Regions from separate parts of the Streptomyces sp. NPDC001922 genome, predicted to be linked through region 2. Evidence: riboswitches for the same ligand, from Rfam matches in the RefSeq annotation. Region 2 holds a riboswitch; each other region holds the start of a gene.

What was found. A riboswitch is a leader RNA that binds a small molecule or an ion and turns the genes downstream of it on or off. The one in region 2 is predicted to bind cobalamin.
Region 1: linked by a shared signal. The riboswitch ahead of ACFYYR_RS30250 (ribonucleoside-diphosphate reductase subunit alpha) and the one ahead of ACFYYR_RS21355 (cobalamin biosynthesis protein) in region 2 are both predicted to bind cobalamin.
Region 3: linked by a shared signal. The riboswitch ahead of ACFYYR_RS07545 (CbtB-domain containing protein) and the one ahead of ACFYYR_RS21355 (cobalamin biosynthesis protein) in region 2 are both predicted to bind cobalamin.
Region 4: linked by a shared signal. The riboswitch ahead of metE (5-methyltetrahydropteroyltriglutamate--homocysteine S-methyltransferase) and the one ahead of ACFYYR_RS21355 (cobalamin biosynthesis protein) in region 2 are both predicted to bind cobalamin.

What each region holds. Positions count from the first base shown of each region.
Region 1 is NZ_JBIASV010000020.1:73,294-78,162, reverse strand. Features, by position in the region: gene mctP (monocarboxylate uptake permease MctP) at 1-808, shown strand, start outside; gene ACFYYR_RS30255 (thioesterase family protein) at 934-1,311, opposite strand; cobalamin riboswitch at 1,510-1,641, shown strand; gene ACFYYR_RS30250 (ribonucleoside-diphosphate reductase subunit alpha) at 1,790-4,183, shown strand; gene ACFYYR_RS30245 (ribonucleotide-diphosphate reductase subunit beta) at 4,183-4,869, shown strand, end outside.
Region 2 is NZ_JBIASV010000011.1:60,430-65,298, forward strand. Features, by position in the region: gene ACFYYR_RS21345 (anion permease) at 415-1,704, shown strand; gene ACFYYR_RS21350 (hypothetical protein) at 1,722-1,958, shown strand; cobalamin riboswitch at 2,167-2,298, shown strand; gene ACFYYR_RS21355 (cobalamin biosynthesis protein) at 2,462-3,445, shown strand; gene ACFYYR_RS21360 (cobyric acid synthase) at 3,442-4,869, shown strand, end outside.
Region 3 is NZ_JBIASV010000003.1:445,880-450,748, forward strand. Features, by position in the region: gene ACFYYR_RS07525 (MFS transporter) at 1-34, shown strand, start outside; gene ACFYYR_RS07530 (ArsR/SmtB family transcription factor) at 44-400, shown strand; gene ACFYYR_RS07535 (GNAT family N-acetyltransferase) at 485-1,027, shown strand; gene ACFYYR_RS07540 (histidine phosphatase family protein) at 1,149-1,760, opposite strand; cobalamin riboswitch at 1,831-1,996, shown strand; gene ACFYYR_RS07545 (CbtB-domain containing protein) at 2,031-2,258, shown strand; gene ACFYYR_RS07550 (CbtA family protein) at 2,272-3,069, shown strand; gene ACFYYR_RS07555 (DUF4232 domain-containing protein) at 3,478-4,194, shown strand; gene ACFYYR_RS07560 (SRPBCC family protein) at 4,407-4,869, opposite strand, start outside.
Region 4 is NZ_JBIASV010000007.1:166,321-171,189, forward strand. Features, by position in the region: gene metE (5-methyltetrahydropteroyltriglutamate--homocysteine S-methyltransferase) at 1-1,550, opposite strand, end outside; cobalamin riboswitch at 1,730-1,873, opposite strand; partial or broken gene ACFYYR_RS14590 (ATP-binding protein) at 2,007-2,120, opposite strand; gene ACFYYR_RS14595 (helix-turn-helix domain-containing protein) at 2,229-3,365, shown strand; gene ACFYYR_RS14600 (TetR/AcrR family transcriptional regulator) at 3,388-4,020, opposite strand; gene ACFYYR_RS14605 (MFS transporter) at 4,321-4,869, shown strand, end outside.

The DNA.
Region 1 (4,869 bases), on a different contig from region 2:
GCTCTCCAGCCGGAGCCGTGAGGTGATCCGCCGCAACACCACGATCCTGCCGCTGTACTCGCTGATGCTGGGGCTGCTGGCGTTCCTCGGCTTCATGGCGATCGCCGCGGGGATCGAGGTCAAGAACGGCCAGCTGGCCATTCCGCAGCTGTTCGAGAACATGTTCCCGGCCTGGTTCGCGGGCGTGGCCTTCGCGGCGATCGGGATCGGCGCGCTGGTTCCGGCGGCCATCATGTCCATCGCCGCCGCCAACCTCTTCACGAGGAACATCTACAAGGACTTCCTCAAGCCGGACGCGACGCCCGCGCAGGAGACCAAGGTCTCCAAGCTCGCCTCGCTGCTGGTGAAGGTCGGCGCGCTGGTCTTCGTCCTCACCATGGACAAGACCGTGGCCATCAACTTCCAGCTGCTGGGCGGCATCTGGATCCTCCAGACGTTCCCGGCCCTGGTGGGCGGCCTGTTCACCCGGTGGTTCCACCGCTGGGCGCTGCTGGGCGGCTGGGCGGTCGGCATGATCTACGGCACCCTCGCGGCGTACGGGGTGCCGAGTCCGACCAATCCGGCACAGAAGCACTTCGGCGGCAGCGCGGACGCCATCCCGGGGATCGGTGAGATCGGTTACATCGGCCTCACCGCGTTCGTCCTCAACGCCCTCGTCACGGTGGTGCTCACCGTCGTGCTGCGGGCGGTGAAGGCGCCCGACGGCATCGACGAGACCACCGCGGCCGACTACACCGCGGACGCGGGCGAACCGGGCGTGGAGACCGAACTGCCGCCGGCCACCGCGGGCGCGCCGGGCGGGCACTGACCCGGCCGGCCGGTCACGAGAGCCTGCGGGCCGTCGCCTCCCACACGGGGGCGGCGGCCCGTCGGCGTGTCCGGGAGCGCCGCGAGCGGGGCCGGGCAGCGGACGGCGTCGGCGGACGCCGGGCCTCAGAGACGGGCCAGGAACCGGTCGCGGTCGACGATCACCCGGGTGATCTCACCGGTGGCCAGCAGCCGGCCGGCTCCGTCCTGGGCGGCCACGGTGAACCGCACCAACCGGCCGTCGAGGTAGGTGACTTCCGCCGTGGCGGTCACGGTCGTCCCCACCGGTGAGGCCTTGAGGTGGTCGACCTGGACCCGGGTGCCGACCGAGGTGCGGCCGGGCTCCAGCGCGCCCGCGAGCGCGTCGACGGTGGCGGCCTCCAGCAGGGCCAGCAGGCCCGGGGTCCCGAGGACCGGGAGGTCGCCGCTGCCGAACTCCGCAGCGGTGTCGGCCTCGCTGACGGTGCGTTCCGCGGAACCCCGCGCGCCGGTCCTCAACGTCATGCCGGACAGGCTAACCGACGCGCCGGGGTGACCCCGGCGGGTGATCCGCGAGCGATCCCGAATGGGAATCCGGACGGCCCGCGGGACGCGCTGCCCCGTCCCCCAGGGCCTCGGCGCCGTTACCACATCTGTTCCCCTGCAAAGCGCACCACCCGAACCCCTGACACAAGATGTGGTGTTGCGTGCGGACCGCGACACAAGATGTATGCTCTTGCTCGCTGTCGTCGCAGGGGAATCCGGTGTGAATCCGGAACTGTCCCGCAACGGTATGAATGCGCTGGAAATGCACACTTCCAAGTCCGAAGACCTGCCGTCAGCCTGCCCGGATCGACCGAACCGGGCGACGAAATCGTCCGGGCCTCGCGGGTTGGGCCGGTGGACGCTGCGCGGTGCGCTGCCCTGTTCGGGGTGAGGTGTGCCCGTTCGGCGCCCGTCGTGTCCGTCCGTGCGGCCCCAGCCGAGCGAGGGAGAGCACCACGTGACCATCGCGCCCGCCGATCCGGCTTCAGCCGCCGCACCGGTGACGGAGGCCGACGGCCCCGGCACCGCGCTGCTGCGTACCCTGACCGACCTCACCGCCGATCTGCCCGCGACCGACCCGGGCCGGGTCGCCGCCGCCGCGCTCCGCGGCCGCCACGCGGGCTCCGACGAGGCCGAGTTGCGGGAGCTGGCGACCGAGGCGGCCGCCGGCCTGATCGCCGAGGACCCGGAGTACTCCCGGCTCGCCGCGCGCCTGCTCACCCGGGCGGTCGCCGACGAGGCCGCGAGCCAGGGCGCGGTCTCCTTCTCCGCCTCGGTCGCCACCGGTCACCGCGAGGGTCTGATCGCCGACCGGACCGCGGAGTTCGTCCGCGCCCACGCCTCCCGGCTCGACACGCTCGTCGAGGTCGCGCTGGCCGACGGCGCCGACGACCGCTTCGGCTACTTCGGACTGCGCACGCTGCACAGCCGCTACCTGCTGCGCCACCCGATGACCCGCCAGGTCATCGAGACGCCCCAGCACTTCATGCTCCGGGTGGCCTGCGGGCTGGCGGAGGACGGTTCGGACCGCGCCGTCGACGAGGTCGCCGCGCTCTACCGGCTGATGAGCCGGCTGGACTACCTGCCCAGCTCCCCCACGCTCTTCAACTCCGGCACCCGGCACCCGCAGATGTCCTCCTGCTACCTGCTGGACTCCCCGCTCGACGAGCTCGACTCCATCTACGACCGCTACCACCAGGTCGCCCGGCTCTCGAAGCACGCGGGCGGCATCGGCCTGCCGTACAGCCGGGTCCGCTCCCGCGGCTCCCTGATCCGGGGCACCAACGGGCACTCCAACGGCATCGTGCCGTTCCTGCGCACCCTCGACTCCTCGGTCGCCGCGGTCAACCAGGGCGGCCGGCGCAAGGGTGCGGCCTGCGTCTACCTGGAGACCTGGCACGCGGACCTGGAGGAGTTCCTGGAGCTGCGCGACAACACCGGTGAGGAGGCGCGCCGCACCCACAACCTCAACCTGGCCCACTGGATCCCGGACGAGTTCATGCGCCGGGTCGAGGCCGACGCCGACTGGTCGCTCTTCTCCCCCTCCGACGTGCCGCAGCTCGTCGACCTGTGGGGCGACGAGTTCGACGCCGCCTACCGGGCCGCGGAGGCCGCCGGGCTGGCGCAGCGCGCGGTCCCGGCCCGCCAGCTGTACGCCCGGATGATGCGCACCCTCGCGCAGACCGGCAACGGCTGGATGACCTTCAAGGATGCCGCCAACCGCGCCGCCAACCAGACCGCGGAGCCCGGCCGGGTCATCCACTCCTCGAACCTGTGCACCGAGATCCTCGAGGTCACCGACGACGGGGAGACCGCCGTCTGCAACCTCGGCTCGGTGAACCTGGGCGCCCACCTGGGCGCGGACGGGGAGATGGACTGGGAGCGGCTGGACGCCACCGTGCGCACCGCCGTGACCTTCCTCGACCGCGTGGTGGACATCAACTTCTACCCGACCGAGCAGGCCGCGGCGTCGAACGAGCGGTGGCGGCCGGTGGGCCTGGGCGTGATGGGCCTCCAGGACGTCTTCTTCCGGCTGAAGCTGCCCTTCGACTCCCCCGAGGCGTCCCGGCTCTCCACGCTGATCGCCGAGCGCATCATGCTGGCGGCCTACGAGGCCTCCTGCGACCTCGCCGAGCGGCACGGCCCGCACCCGGCGTGGTCCGCCACGCGCGCCTCGCGCGGCGTGCTGCACCCCGACCACTTCGGGGTGGAGCCGAGCCTGCCGGAGCGCTGGGCGGCGCTGCGCGCCCGGGTCGCGGCCACCGGCATGCGCAACTCCCTGCTGCTCGCCATCGCGCCGACGGCCACCATCGCCTCGATCGCGGGCGTGTACGAGTGCATCGAGCCGCAGGTCTCCAACCTCTTCAAGCGCGAGACGCTGTCCGGCGAGTTCCTCCAGGTCAACTCCTACCTGGTGGAGGAGCTGAAGGAGCTGGGCGTGTGGGACGCCCAGACCCGGGAGGCGCTGCGGGAGTCCAACGGCTCGGTGCAGGAGCTCAACTGGATCCCGCAGGAGATCCGGTCGCTCTACCGGACGGCCTGGGAGATCCCGCAGCGCGCGCTGATCGACATGGCGGCGGCCCGTACGCCCTACCTCGACCAGAGCCAGTCGCTGAACCTCTTCATGGCCTCCCCGACCATCGGCAAGCTCAGCTCGATGTACGCCTACGCCTGGAAGAAGGGCCTGAAGACCACGTACTACCTGCGCTCGCGCCCGGCGACCCGGATCGCGCGCGCCGCGGGCGGCAGCGGAGCGGCTGCCGCGCCGATCCCCGTCCAGCAGACGGCCGAAGCGGCGGACGCCGTCGCCTGCTCCCTGGAAAACCCCGAGTCCTGCGAGGCCTGCCAGTAATGTCCACCCACACCACCGAGATCGCGGCGGACTCCACCGCCGAGAAGAACCTGCTCGACCCGGGCTTCGAACTGACCCTGCGTCCGATGCGCTACCCGGACTTCTACGAGCGCTACCGCGACGCGATCAAGAACACCTGGACCGTGGAGGAGGTCGACCTCCACTCGGACGTGGCCGACCTGGCCAAGCTCTCCCCGGGTGAGCAGCACATGATCGGGCGGCTGGTCGCGTTCTTCGCGACCGGGGACTCGATCGTCGCCAACAACCTGGTGCTGACGCTCTACAAGCACATCAACTCGCCCGAGGCGCGGCTCTACCTCTCCCGGCAGCTCTTCGAGGAGGCCGTCCACGTCCAGTTCTATCTGACGCTGCTGGACACCTACCTCCCCGACCCGGACGACCGGGCCGCCGCCTTCGCCGCGGTGGAGAACATCCCGTCCATCCGGGAGAAGGCGCAGTTCTGCTTCCGCTGGATGGACTCGGTCGAGAAGATCGACCGGCTGGAGAGCAAGGAGGACCGCCGCCGCTTCCTGCTCAACCTGATCTGCTTCGCGGCCTGCATCGAGGGGCTGTTCTTCTACGGCGCCTTCGCGTACGTCTACTGGTTCCGCTCGCGCGGTCTGCTGCACGGCCTGGCGACCGGGACGAACTGGGTGTTCCGTGACGAGTCCATGCACATGGACTTC
Region 2 (4,869 bases):
CGCCGGGGCGAACCTGAGGGGGCATCACGCACCCTCGGGGCGATTTACTCCATATGGCATCAGATGTACACCCATGAAGGGATTCGCGACCGCCGGTCTCACTCCCCCGCGTCCGCCCTCGATGACCGGTCACGCCCCCTCGATGCCACACGCGCCGCTTCATTTTCCGGTCGCGCGCCGGCCATGGGAGATTTCCGGAGGACGGAGCGCGTTCCGCCGGCGGCCTCGCAGCTCACACGGCTCACCCACAGCGGAATCCAACGCTCCGGAGAACCCCCGGCGGACGAAGGGGAACGGCCCCTTCCGGGCACCCCGAAAGGGTGACACTCCAAACACCCCTTCAGTTCACCTTCCGTTCACTCGCCGTCTCTACGTTCGCCGTGCCACTGACCAACGAGCTGATTGCCTGGGTGAATGGAACACATCACGCTTCTCATCGGGATCGTGATCATCACGGCCTTGGTGTTCGACTTTACGAACGGCTTCCACGACACCGCCAACGCCATGGCCACCACCATCTCCACCGGGGCGCTCAAGCCCAGAACAGCGGTGGCGATGTCGGCGGTCCTCAACCTGATCGGCGCTTTCCTCTCCATCGAGGTCGCCCGGACGATCTCCGGCGGCATCATCGACGAGGGTTCCGGCATCCGGCCCGAAGTGATCTTCGCGGGGCTGGTCGGGGCCATCATCTGGAATCTGCTGACCTGGCTGGCGGGGCTCCCCTCCAGCTCGTCGCACGCTCTGTTCGGCGGTCTGATCGGCGCGACCGTCGCGTCCGTCGGCTTCGGCGCCGTCAACGCCGACGCGGTCGTCATGAAGGTCCTGATCCCCGCCGTCGCCGCCCCGCTCGTGGCCGGCATCGCCGCGATGGTCGCGACCCGGCTCACCTACCGGCTGGCCCGGAACCAGGACGAGCAGGAGACCGCCAAGGGCTACCGCGCCGGACAGATCGCCTCCGCCGCGCTGGTCTCCCTGGCGCACGGCACCAACGACGCGCAGAAGACCATGGGTGTCATCACCCTGGCGCTGATCACCGGCGGCGCGCTCGCCCCGCAGGCCGACCCGCCGATGTGGGTCATCGTCTCGTCCGGTGTCGCCATCGCGCTCGGCACCTACCTGGGCGGCTGGCGGATCATCCGCACCATGGGCAAGGGCCTCACCGACATCCAGCCGCCGCAGGGCTTCGCCGCCCAGACCGGCGCCGCGACCGTCATCCTCGCCTCCTCGCACCTCGGTTTCGCGCTCTCCACCACCCAGGTCTGCTCCGGCTCGGTCATGGGCTCCGGCCTCGGCCGCAAGGGCGGGGTCGTCCGCTGGTCGACCGCGGGCCGCATGGTGGCCGCGTGGGGTCTCACGCTTCCGGCCGCCGGTCTCGTCGCGGCGGCCGCGGCGCTCCTCGCCGGCCAGGGCACCTGGGGGGTCGCCGCCGTCGCCGTCCTCGCGCTCGTCGCCTGCGGCGCCATCTGGGCGCTGTCCCGCCGCAAGCCGGTGGACCACACCAACGTCAACGAGACCGCGGCCACCGAGCCGCCGGGCGTCGTCACCGCCGCCCTCCGCACGGTCTCCCCGCCGCCGGTCGGCTCCGCGGTCTCCGGTGAGGCGTCCGACGCCGCCACCGGCGCCCCGGTCGCCGGCGTCGCCGCGCAGGGCACGGCCCCGCAGAGCGCGCAGGCCGGCCAGTCCGCCGCCAAGGTCACGGTCTAGGTAAGGAACCCATCGTCATGAACATCGACTGGGCAGCTCTCGGCCAGGTCTTCGGCGTCAGCCTCGTGGTGACCGTCGCGCTCGTGGGCCTGTTCACCCTCGGCATCGTCGGCACCTCCCGCCGGACGCGGACCCAGCCGGACGGCACCGCCGCGGTGTCCGCCCCCGGCTCCCTGGCCCGGACCGGCGCCTACGTCTGCTACGGCCTGTGCCTGGCCGCCGTGGCGTACGGCATCCACCTGATCGTCTCCTGACGGGCCGGGGCGAACGGCCCCGCCCGCAACCGGTCCGCCGGGCCGGACAGCGCACGCCGCGCCGTCCGGCCCGGCGGATCGTCGTGTGCGCCCGAGGAGGGCCCGGCCGCCCGCTGTGGGCCGCGGCACACTCTCCCGTCGCAGGTCAAGCGCAAGTTGACGGGCCTTCGCGGCCCGTGGTGGACTGCCGGGGCCCAACGGCGGCAGGAGAGGAAGCCGGTGCAAGTCCGGCGCGGTCCCGCCACTGTCACCGGGGAGCGCACCCCCACCCGAGATGTCACGGCCCGCACCGACGGGCTGGAAGGCCGGGGGACGCGCCGATCCGGGAGCCAGGAGACTCTCACCGCCGGTACGTCGAGCCAGGGCGCGGACCCTGAGTGAGGACGATCGCGATGCCCGGCTGTTCCCGTACGCCAAGAGCCGTTCCCGGATGTTCCCGCCGAGGCGCGACGGCCGGCTGATCCGATGCGTGCCCATCACGCCCGGAGGGGACGGATCGCACGGTGAGGGGACGACACGGACTCGCCGCCGCGGGCGCGGCCGGCCTCGGTACCGCCCTGGGCTTCGCCGCCGACCTGGTTCTCGGTGACCCGCGGCGCGGTCACCCCGTCGCCGCGTTCGGCCGGACCGCCGCGGCCGTCGAGCGCCGGCTCTGGCGCGACCACCGCGGGGCCGGCGCACTGCACACCGCCCTGCTCGCCGGCGGCGCCACCGCGGCCGCCGCCGTACTCGCGCGCACGCTGCGCCGCTCCCCCGCCGCCACGGCCGGGCTGACCGCCGCCGCCACCTGGGCGGTGCTGGGCGGGACGTCGCTGGGCCGGGAGGCGCGTGCCGTGGGCGGCGCGCTGGCCGCCGGGGACCTGGAGGTCGCCCGCGAGCGGCTGCCGCATCTGTGCGGCCGGGATCCGCAGGCCCTGGACGGGCAGCAGATCGCCCGCGCCGTGGTCGAGTCGGTCGCCGAGAACACCTCCGACGCGGTCGTGGGCGCCCTGGTGTGGGGAGCCGTCGCCGGAGTGCCCGGCCTCGTCGGCTTCCGCGCGGTCAACACCCTCGACGCGATGGTGGGCCACCGGTCGCCGCGCCATCTGCGGTTCGGCTGGGCCGCGGCGCGGCTGGACGACGTGGCGGGCTACCCCGGTTCACGGCTCACCGCCGCGCTGGCGGTGCTCGCCGGACCGGATCCGCGGGGCGCCTGGCGGGTGCTGCGCCGGGACGCCCGGCGGCACCCCAGCCCCAATGCCGGACCGGTCGAGTCCGCTTTCGCGGGGGCGCTCGGCGTCCGTCTGGGCGGCACCCTGGCCTACCGCGGCCGGGTCGAACACCGGCCGGTGCTCGGCGGGGAGAACCGTCCGGTGGCGGTGCCGGACATCGAACGCGCGGTCCGGCTGTCCCGGCGCGTCAACGCCCTGGCCCTCGCGCTCTGTGTCGCGGGCGGCCTGGTGCGGAGCCGCCCGCGGCGCCCGGCCGCCGGAAGGGGGAGCGGATGAACGGGCCGGACGCACACCGGAGAGGCGGCGGGCTGCTCGTCGCCGGAACCACCTCCGACGCCGGGAAGAGCGTGGTCACCGCGGGGATCTGCCGGTGGCTCTCCCGCAAGGGGGTGTCCGTCGCGCCGTTCAAGGCGCAGAACATGTCGCTGAATTCGTTCGTCACCCGGGAGGGCGCGGAGATCGGCCGGGCGCAGGCCATGCAGGCCGCCGCCGCCCGCGTCGAGCCGAGCGCCCTGATGAACCCGGTGCTGCTCAAGCCCGGGAGCGACCGCAGCAGCCAGGTGGTGCTGCTGGGGAAGCCGGTCGGGGAGATGAGCGCCCGGGGCTACTTCGGGGACGCCTCGGGCACGCCGGGGCGGCAGCGGCGGTACACCGACCGCGGGCAGCTCCTGGAGACCGTGGTGGAGTGCCTGGAGGAGCTGCGGGGCACGTATGACGCGGTGATCTGTGAAGGAGCGGGGAGTCCGGCGGAGATCAACCTGCGGCGCACGGACATCGTGAACATGGGCCTGGCCCGGGCGGCCGGGCTGCCCGTGGTCGTCGTCGGGGACATCGACCGCGGCGGGGTGTTCGCCTCGTTCTTCGGCACGACGGCGCTGCTCGCCCGGGAGGACCAGGCGCTGGTCTCCGGCTATCTGGTCAACAAGTTCCGCGGGGACGTCTCCCTGCTGGAGCCCGGCCTGGACATGCTGCACGGGCTCACCGGGCGGCGCACGCTCGGCGTCCTGCCGTACGCGCACGGGCTGGGCATCGACGAGGAGGACGGGCTGCGGGTGTCGCTGCGCGGCACGGTCCGCGAGTCGGTGGTCGCGCCGCCGCACGGGCAGGACGTCCTGCGGGTCGCGGTCGCCGCGGTGCCGCTGATGTCGAACTTCACCGATGTGGACGCGCTGGCGGCCGAACCCGGCGTGGTGGTGCGCTTCGTGGACCGGCCGGAGGAGCTGGCCGACGCGGACCTGGTGGTCCTGCCCGGCACCCGGGGCACCGTGCGGGCCCTCGCGTGGCTGCGGGAGCGGGGCATCGCCGACGCGGTGGCGCGGCGGGCCGCGGAGGGCCGTCCGGTGCTGGGGATCTGCGGCGGCTTCCAGATGCTGGGCGAACGCATCGAGGACGAAGTGGAGTCGCGGGCGGGGACCGTGGACGGGCTGGGACTGCTGCCCGTACGCGTCCGGTTCGCGCCCGGGAAGACGCTGGCGCGGCCGGTGGGCGAGGCGCTCGGCGAACGGGTCGAGGGCTACGAGATCCACCACGGCGTGGCCGAGGTCGGGCCGGCGGACGAGGAGTTCCTGGACGGCTGCCGGGCGGGGTCCGTCTGGGGGACGCACTGGCACGGCTCGCTGGAGAGCGACGGGTTCCGGCGGGCGTTCCTGAGCCGGGTCGCGCAGGCGGCCGGGCGGCGCTTCGTCCCGGCGCCGGACACC
Region 3 (4,869 bases), on a different contig from region 2:
CCGACCGGTCCACTCCGGCCCGTCAGGCGCCTAGCATGTGCGTATGAGCGCACGCGTGCATGCCGCAGGTGCACACCCCTCGCAACAACTGGACAACGACGAGCGGCTGGAAACCGCCGCTGCGGTCCTCGCCCTGCTCGCCGACCGCACCCGGCTGGCCCTGCTCCAGCAACTCGTCGAAGGCGAGGCGGACGTGGCCACCCTGACCGAAGGGTGCGGGGCCGCCCGCCCCTCGGTGAGCCAACACCTCGCCAAGCTCCGCCTGGCCGGACTGGTCACCACCCGCAAGGACGGCCGCCGTGTCGTCTACCGACTGCAGCACGGCCACCTCAAGCGCCTGGTCACGGAGGCCCTCAGCGTCGCGGACCACGAGCTCGGACACCTGGCACCGCACGACTAGGGCGGTTGCAGCCGACGCCGGGCCGCTCACCGGGGGCGGTGTCGGACCGATGCCGGTGTCAGGGGGGCCTGCAAGACTCCCCGGATGACCACCGACTCCCTGCACATCCGTCAGGCCGTGTCCCCCCACGACCTCGACCCATGGCTCCGGCAGGCGCTGCTCGACTGCTGGGTCGACGTCACCAACGCCGGCGGCGCGGCCGGCTTCCCCTTCCCGCCCATCGACACCCACCACGCCGCCCCCGCCCTGGACACCCTCGTCGCAGGCCTGTCGGCGGACACCTCCCGCCTCCTGGTGGCCTGGGCCGAAGGGGAACCGGTGGGCTGGCTGACCATACGCCGCGACACCTTCCGCCTCACCGCGCACTGGGGGACGGTCCACCACGTACAGACCCACCCCGCGGTCCGCGGACGCGGCATCGGTGCCGCACTGATGGAGGAGGCCCGCCGGGTGGCGCGGGACGAGATGGGCCTGGAACAACTGCACTTGGCCGCCCGCGGCGGTGCGGGGCTGGAGACCTTCTACGGACGGCTCGGCTGGAAGGAGATCGGCCGGTGGCCCGGCGCCTTGCGCCTGTCCCCCGGCGACGACCGCGACGAGGTCCTGATGGCCCTCCAGCCCCTGTAGGAAAGGCGGCAGCCTTGGCTGCCGCCTCTCCTCCCAGGGATCGGCCGCCGCATTCCCGGACGACACCTGACCGGCCGTCCGGCCGCGCCTGCCCAGGGCACCCGACTCGCTCGCTCGTCCTTCAGGTCGTCGGGGGTACCCCGGGGTCCGTCCGAGCATCACCGTCGTGAGTCAGCGGCCGGCCGACCGAGAGATTCCACCGCCGGCGTCGGCCGCTCAGATCGGTTGCGTGCAACGGGCGGACGTCGAAACGCCAGAAGGCCTGGTCGGGCGCGGAGAGGACGTGGACCAGGGAAGCGCGCACGATGTCCGGTTCCGCGACGGCGACGATGCGCCCGCTCCGGTCGTCGAGTGAATCCAGCCAGGCACCGACCCGTTCACGGAACTGCCGCAGCGGCTCTCCCCCGTGCGGCGAGGCTGCCGGATCGGTCAGCCACGTCATGACAGCCTCCTCCTCGGAGGCCGCGACCGAGTCAAGGGTCCGTCCCCGCCAGCGCCCCATGTCACAGGGCGCGATGGCGGCCAGCGGTTCCGCGGCCAGTCCGAGGGCCTCCGCGGTGCGGCGACAGCGCAGCGAGGGTGAGGCGAACGCCGGCAGATCCCGGCCGACTGCGCCCGCCAGGGCCTCGGTGCGTGCCAAGGCCTCGGGGTCGAGCGGACTGTCGTCGTCGAAGCGGACACCGCGCAGCGCCTCGCTCGTCGCAGGTGTGATCAAAGTGACCCGAACTGTCATCGGCGCACCCTACGTGAGCCCGCTCCAAGGGGCGCACGAACGTGAGTCGCGCCTCACGCCCTTGGCCGAAAGTGCTACACGCGGTACGGTCACCGCGACATTCTCCATCACTCGACGACGGCGAGACGGAAGCCGGTGTGAATCCGGCACGGTCGCGCCACTGTGTGCTGCGGCGCACGCCCCTCGGGGCGGGCGCCCGGTGAGTCAGACCCGCGGACCGTCGTCATGCACCACCGTATGGGACGCGTGTTCCCTCAAGGAGGTTCCGCCATGGCCGAGGCCACTGTCTCTGCTGCCGTTTCCGCCCCTTCCCTTCCCGCACCGCAGTCCCTGCCCGTCCGTGCGGTACTCCCCTGGGCCGTCTTCGTGGGCCTCCTGATGCTCGTCGCGCTGTACTTCGTCGGCGCGGAGCAGGGCGCCACGTCCGTCTTCTCCGGCGCCGGGGTGCACGAGTGGGTGCACGACGGGCGTCATCTGCTCGGCTTCCCCTGCCACTGAGGGGCGACGACACGTGCACGCCTCAAGAATCGGAAATCTCCTGGTCCGTGGCATGCTCGCGGGCCTGGTCGCCGCCCTGTGCGCCTTCGCCGTGGCCTATGGTCTCGGCGAACCGTCCGTTGACGCCTCCATCGCCGTCGAAGAGGCCCAAGCCGCCCACGAGGCCCACGCCGGCCATGGTGCGGCCGCAGCGGAGGAAGAGGAGGAGGCCCCGGTCAGCCGGTCGGTGCAGTCGACCGCCGGCCTGGCCACCGGTGTCCTGGTGTACGGGGTGGCGCTGGGCGGCATCGCCTCCCTCGCGTTCTGCTTCGTCCTGGGACGCATCGGCCGCTTCACCCCGCGGGCGACTGCCGCGCTCACCGCGGCGGCCGCCTTCACCACCGTGTATCTGGTGCCGTTCCTGAAGTACCCCGCCACACCTCCTGCGGTGGGCAATCCGGACACGATCGGGAAGCGCACCACGCTGTTCTTCCTGATGATCCTGCTCAGCGTCCTGCTGGGCATCGCTGCGATCATCGTCGGCCGCCGCTTGGCGCCCCGCCTGGGCAACTGGAACGCCACACTCGTCGCAGGGGCGGGCTTCGTCCTCGCAACGGCTGTCGCGTTCGTGTTCCTGCCCGCGAACGAGGACGCGGTCAAACCGAGCTTCCCGGCGGCCCTGTTGTGGGAGTTCAGACTGGCCTCACTGGCCGTTCAGGCCGTGCTGTGGACGGCCTTCGCGGTCGCCTTCGGAACACTGGCCCAGCGCCTGCTGATGCCGGGCCTGCCCCGAACCGAGCAGGCGGCCAGGGACGTTCCCGCCGCTGGTTGACCGCGTTGCCGCGCGGCACACCGGACACGACCGTGGCCCCGCCGACCTGTTGAGGTCGAGCGGGGCCACGGCGCGTGCCGCCATCCCGCGCAAAGGGGCCTGCCGCAGCCGCGGCCGACCGTCGGCGGGCGCGGGCGTGTGCCCGTAGGCGCGCGGACCTGCGGCCTGCGCCTCACTTCCGAGGACTCACGTCGCGTCAACCACTCGGCCACAAAGCCTGTTCGTGCGATGGCACGGTTTGTTGCGATGCGCCCGTCATGGCGGTGGGGGCAGGCGCGCCGCGGAGCGCTGTTGCACTGCGTTAGCCATCCGTTAGCGGAACGTCAACCCGACCCTCGAAGATGATCTTGACGGGGCGCGCGTGAGGCTGCGTCCGACTGAAGCAGACCGATCCACGGGGGAACACCCATGCGCAAGAACCTCATCCGCACGACCACCCTGGCCGCTGTGGCGGTGACCGCCGCCTTGTCGCTGAGCGCCTGCGGGGGCGAGACCGATTCCGCCGACGCCTCGTCCTCGCCCGGCGCGGCGCAGTCCGCGGACCAGGGACAGGAGACCGACGGCGGCGCGGGCGGCAACGCCGAGGGATCCGGCTCCGAGAGCACCTCGGCAGGGGCGGACAGCGGGGGTTCGACGGGCGGCAGCGCGTCCGGCAAGAGCGGCGGATCGGCCGACGGCGGCAGCGGGGGCGGGGGCAAGGGCGGCTACGGGCAGGCCTGTGGGACCAACGACCTGACGTGGAGTGCCAAGTCCGAGAGCCAGGCCGGCGGCTACATCCTCATCTCGGTGAAGGCCAAGGCGGGGATCACCTGCATGCTCCCGGGCGTGCATCCGGTGGTGGCGTTCGGGTCCGACGGCACCGAGGCGGGGCCGGCCGAGCAGGCCGTCGGTGAGCAGGTGAAGCTGAGTGGCGCCACCACCGCCTACGCCGGGGTGAACCCCAAGACCACCAACACCGATGACGGCAAGGAGCTCAACGAGATCATCACCTCGGTGAGCAGGGACGACCGGACCGACCCGGTCAGCCTGACCACCGGCAGCATCACCGTCGACCGGCCGATCGTCACCAACTGGCACACCGTGCCCCAGGACGCCGTTCCCGGTACCGGCCTGGACAGCGACTGACGGCAGCCCGGGGCCCGGACGAATCCCCGACGCGGTGATTGCGCAGCCCGGGGCTCGGTGACGGGCGACATGCCCCGGATGATGCCCGGAACGAGGTGAGGGCCTCCTGCGGGCCGGCGTGGAGGGCGACAGCTCCACCGGCTCTCAGGAGGCCCTCGCGTTCAGCGCGACAACCCACTGACGCCGAGCGGCCGGGCGGGCCGGTTCGCGGTTCAGTGCGGCCGGCTGTGGGTGCGGGCTTCGGCTGCGGACTTCAGGTTGCGCAGCCATGCTTCGAGGCCTTCGCGGAGGATCTCGGTCGCGGTGGGAACGTCCGCTTCGACCTGGGCACCGGTGTGGGTCTCCTCGGTGCTCACCCGGACACCGCCCCTGACCTTGACGAAGTTCCACACATGGATGCCGTCGATGCGCAGCCCTTCGCCGATCGCGGGGCCGGTCCAGCGGATGCACGCGTTGCGCTCGACCTGGCGCACGGTCGAGGTGATCTCCAGGCCGGTGGCGGGAGTTGAGGGGTTGGGGGGTATCGGGGTCGTCCAGCGGAATGCCGAACCCGTGCGGAAGGGGCCGTGGTCGAGGCGTTCGACGGTCTCGACGGGAGGCTGCCAGGACGGCCAGCGCTCCACGTCGGTCTGCAGCCTCCAGACGGTGCGCAGCGGGGCGTTGATCACGGTCTCG
Region 4 (4,869 bases), on a different contig from region 2:
AGGTAGCCGCTCAGCCGCTCGGCGAAGTACTGCACCATGTCGTTGCGTTCGGGCTCACCGTGCACCAGCACGTCGATTCCGGCCCGCTCCTGGAAGGCGATCACTTCCTGGATCTCGGCCGCGATGCGCTTGTCGTACGCCTCGCCGTCGATGCGGCCGGCGCGCAGCGCGGCGCGTGCCGTGCGCAGCTCGCCCGTCTGCGGGAACGAGCCGATGGTGGTGGTCGGCAGCAACGGCAGCCCCAGCTGGGCCCGTTGGACGGCCGAGCGCTCCGGGTACGACGCGGACCGCCGGCCGTCGGCATCCGTGAGGGCCGCGGCGCGGGCGCGTACGGCCGGGTCGCGGGTGAGGGGCGAGCCGGTGCGGGAGGCCAGGTCCGCACGGTTGGCGGCGAGTTCGGCGGTGATGGCACCGGTGCCGTGCGTCAGCCCGCGGGCCAGGGTGACGATCTCGGCGGTCTTCTGCCGGGCGAACGCGAGCCAGCGGGCGATCTGCGGATCGATGTCCCGCTCGGCCGCGGCGTCCAGCGGCACGTGCAGCAGTGAGCAGGAGGACGCGACGTCCACCCGGCCGGCGAGGCCGAGCAGGGTGCCCAGCGTCGTCAGGGACGCCCCGAGGTCGTTGATCCACACATTGCGGCCGTTCACCACACCGGCCACCAGCCGCTTGCCGGGCAGCCCGCCGACCGCCGCCAGATCCTCCAGGTTGCCGGCGGCGGTGCCGGTGAAGTCCAGGGCCAGCCCCTCGACCGGTGCCTTGGCGAGCACCGGAAGCGCCTCGCCCAGCCGGTCGAAGTACGAGGCCACCAGCAGCTTCGGCCGGTCCGCCGTGCCACCGAGCTCCCGGTAGGCGCGGGCGGCGGCGTTCAGCTCGGCCGGGGTGCGGTCCTGGACCAGCGCGGGCTCGTCCAGCTGGACCCATTCCGCCCCGGCGGCCCGCAGCGCGGCGAGCACCTCGGCGTAGACCGGGAGCAGCCGGTCCAGCAGGGTGAGCGGATCGAAGTCGTCCGGCACCTCCGGTCCGGGCTTGGCCAGCAGCAGATAGGTGACCGGTCCGACGAGCACCGGACGGGCGGCGAGGCCGAGGGCCAGGGCCTCCCGCAGTTCTGCCGTCTGCTTGCCGGGGTCGGCGGTGAACACCGTGTCCGGGCCCAGTTCCGGCACCAGGTAGTGGTAGTTGGTGTCGAACCACTTGGTCATCTCCAGCGGCGCGACGTCCTGAGTGCCGCGCGCCATCGCGAAGTAGCCGTCCAGCGCGTCGGCCTCGACGGCCGCGCGGTGCCGGGCGGGAATCGCGCCGACCATGACGCTGGTGTCCAGGACGTGGTCGTAGTACGAGAAGCCGCCGGTGGGCACCTCGTCCAGGCCCGCCTCGGCGAGCTGCCGCCACTGGGACCGGCGCAGCCCGGCCGCGGTGTCGTGCAGGGCGCCGGCGGTGATCGTGCCCTTCCAGTAGCCCTCGACGGCCTTCTTCAGTTCCCGGTCCGGGCCCTGCCGCGGGTAGCCGTGCACGGTGGCCCGTGCGGTGGCGGCTGCGGATGTGCTGGTCACAGAACTCTCCTTCGCGAGTGTGCTCCTGGGGGACCCCGGCACGGGCCGAGGGCGCGAAGGGACGACCGGACGGCAGGCCGTACGCGGTGCTGCCGCGGTACCCGCCTGCTTCCGTACGCCGACCCGCCCTCGAGGTCACCGGGATCTCCGCGCGCCGGGTGGGCGCACGGGCAACGGGCAGGTCTTCGGACTCGCGGGCACGTCTGCCGGGCAGACCCCTACTGGCCGTCGCTTCCCAGGCCCGTCGGACCCAGTGCGTATGACGGCGGTCGTTCCCACTCACCGCTGCGGGGCAGTCCCGGATTCCCACCGGGTTCCCTCTTGCGACGCCCCGCCTGGCGGACAGGGCGAACCAGCTGCACCGGCCACCCTAGTCCCGTCCGGCGCCGCGGTCAGCACCGTTCACCTGCCGGACCGGCGTGCGCGGCTTCCGGACGAGGCCGCAACGGGCCGGAGTCAGTCGTTCTTCCGAGCGCACTCGGCCCACACCCGCTTGCCCCAGGGCAGTGGGTCGGTCCCCCAGGCCTCCGCCAGCGCCCCCACCAGTGCGAGGCCGCGCCCGCTCTCATCCGTGGCGCTGTGCGTTCAGGTAACCGGCGTTCCCGATCGAGGGGACGGGCCGCACGGGAGGCCAGGGGAGGGGCCAGGACGAGTAGCTTGGTCGCAGGGAGGCACTGCATGAACGACCAAGCGGGACGCGCCCGGTTCGGCGCCCATCTGGCGGGCCTGCGCAAGCGCGCGGGTCTCTCGCAGCGCTCGCTGGCGCTCCGGTTGTGCGTCACTGCCGGGATCACCACCTTGACGCGTCACGAGGTCTCCCGGTGGGAGCGCGGCGGGCGCATCCCGGCCGCTTGGTTACCACCGCTCGCGCATGTGCTCGGGGTGCCACTGGACGGCCTGGAGCGGGAAGCCGCGCGGGCCCGGGGCGAAGCCGAGCCGCGGGTCTGCGCCGGCCGTGAGCCGGACACCTACGTGCAGGACGCCGTGGGATGGCTGCTCGCGCATGACAACCGCCACGGTGGGGACCATGTGGCGGACGCCGCCGTACAGGTGTGGGAGGCCGAACGGGGCCGGATCACCGGCGACGACAAGCAGCACCTCGCACAGGTGGCGGAGATCGGGGAAGTGGCCGGGTGGCTGCTCCACGACGCGGCCCGGTTCCGTGAGGCGCGCGCCACGCTCGCGGAGGCGCACACCCTGGCCCGCCTCGCCGGTGACGCCCCGCTGGAGTGGTTCATCCTGGACCTGATCGCCATGATCGACGTGCACACCGGCCGTGCCGGTGAGGCTGTGGCGATCACGGACGAGATGCTGACCGGCCGTGAGGTACCCGGCCGTGTGGCGCTCATGGCTCGCGTACGGCGTGCACGGAGCCTTGCGCAGGCCGGAGACCGGAGCCGGGCGCTGGACGCTCTGGAGCGAGCCACAGGGGGTCTCCAGGATTCGATACAGGCCAACGACCCCGCGTTCACGTGGTGGATCGACAGCACCGAAGTGGAGCTGCACACCGGCGAGGCACTGCTGAGCCTCGGGGACCCGCGCGCGGCGCTGCCGCACCTTCAGCGGAGTTCGGAAGGTTCCAGGGGAGGCGGGGGCCGCCGGGAGTTCGGCAATGTGCTCGCGGAGCTGACCGCCTTGGTGCAGCTCGGTGCGTGGCGGGATGCCGAAGCGCCGCTCCTCCGGCTGGAACCGGTCCTGCGCACGGTCACGTCGTCCCGGACCCGTGTCCGCCTCCGGTCCACGCTGCGCGCCATCGACTGCGACGCCCCGTCGTGGCTCGCGGACACCGCCCGCGAAGTGGCGGCAGCCGGGTAGGGCGGGTGTGGGCCGGCCACGCCTACGTGGTTCGGTACGCCCGGAGGAAGGTCCGCACTCCCTCGACGACGAGTGGCCGGACGCGGGTGTCCTCCGCGGCATTCGCGGAACCGAGCCTGTCCAGCGCGACGCCGAAGGTCAGCGCGATGAACTGGTCGGCTGCGAGCCGGGGGTCGGGGACGGCGAGCAGCCCCGCGGCGGCGAAGGCGGCGAGCCGCTCGGCAAGAGCCTCCTCGGGGGTGTCGGCCATGGGGTTGTAGCCCCGGTGCGGCAGGTGGCCTGACTCCCCCCGGACCAGTCGTTGCAGCGTTGCGTACTCCGCCGAGCCGAGCATGTCGGTCGAGATGCGCATCGAGAACGTGACCAGGGCGTCCTCGAGATCGACAGGCTCGGTGAGGTCGGTGAGGGTCTCGTCGAGGGTGCGCCGGATCGTGGTGATCATTGACTGGCCGGTGGCGTCGACGACTGCTTGCAGCAGCGTCCGCTTGTCGCCGAAGTAGTCGTAGACCGTTCGCTTGGACACCTCGGCCCGGGCGGCGACCGCGTCGACGCTGGTCCGGTCGAAGCCGTCGGCGAGGAACAGTTCCCGGGCCGCCGAGAGGATGGCGGCCCGCTTCACCGCGGACCCCTCGCGCAGTGTCTTCGTGGTCGCCATGGGCAACATCCTAACCGTCCTACACTGCACGGTGTAGTGTAGTGTCGCATCGTAGGGCGTGGCGCACTCGTGCACCGGCTCCGCCCGGCAGAGCCGTCCCTGCGCCGACTCGCCTGCCGCTGCCCCGGGTTCACCCCGGCGGACGGCCTCGGACCTGTCCTCAAGGCACCAAGCGCAAAGCACCGAGCACACTGCGACCCCGCGTGAGGGGCCGCTGTATCCGTGCCGGACCCGGCACGGATACAGCGCCACGCGTATGGCCGCCGGCCCTGCTCGCCCGGCAATGACGGAAGGACGTCGATGACCGCAACTCTGGCTCCACCGGTCCGCATCGGGAGGGCCGCTGTCGGGGCCCTCGGCATGCTGGCCGTCGCCACCGGTGCCCTGGAGTCGGTGGTGACGCCGACGCTCCCGCTCCTGCAACGCGAGCTGGACATGAGTCCGGCCGAAGGGGCGTTACTCAGCATCGTGCTCCTCATCACCGGCGCGCTCGTCACACCGGTCGCAGGCAGGTTCGGCGACCGCTACGGCGGGAAACGGGTCCTGATCCGGCTGATGGCGGTGGTCTCGGCCGGTGGTCTGGTGTCCGCCCTGGCGCCGAACCTGCCGGTGCTGCTGCTCGGTCAGGTGCTGCAGGGAGCGATGGTGGGCGCGCTGCCCCTGTCGTTCATCCTGGTGCGCGCACACCTCCCCGAGGGAGAGTCGAAGGTGGCCATCGGGGTGGTCAGCGGCTTGTTCGTGGGGGGCGGGATGGCGGGAACGCTGTCGGCCGGGCCCGTGGCGGAAGGGCTGTCCCGGCACTGGATGTTCGCGCTGCCGACGATCGCGGTCATCGGGTCCACCCTGCTG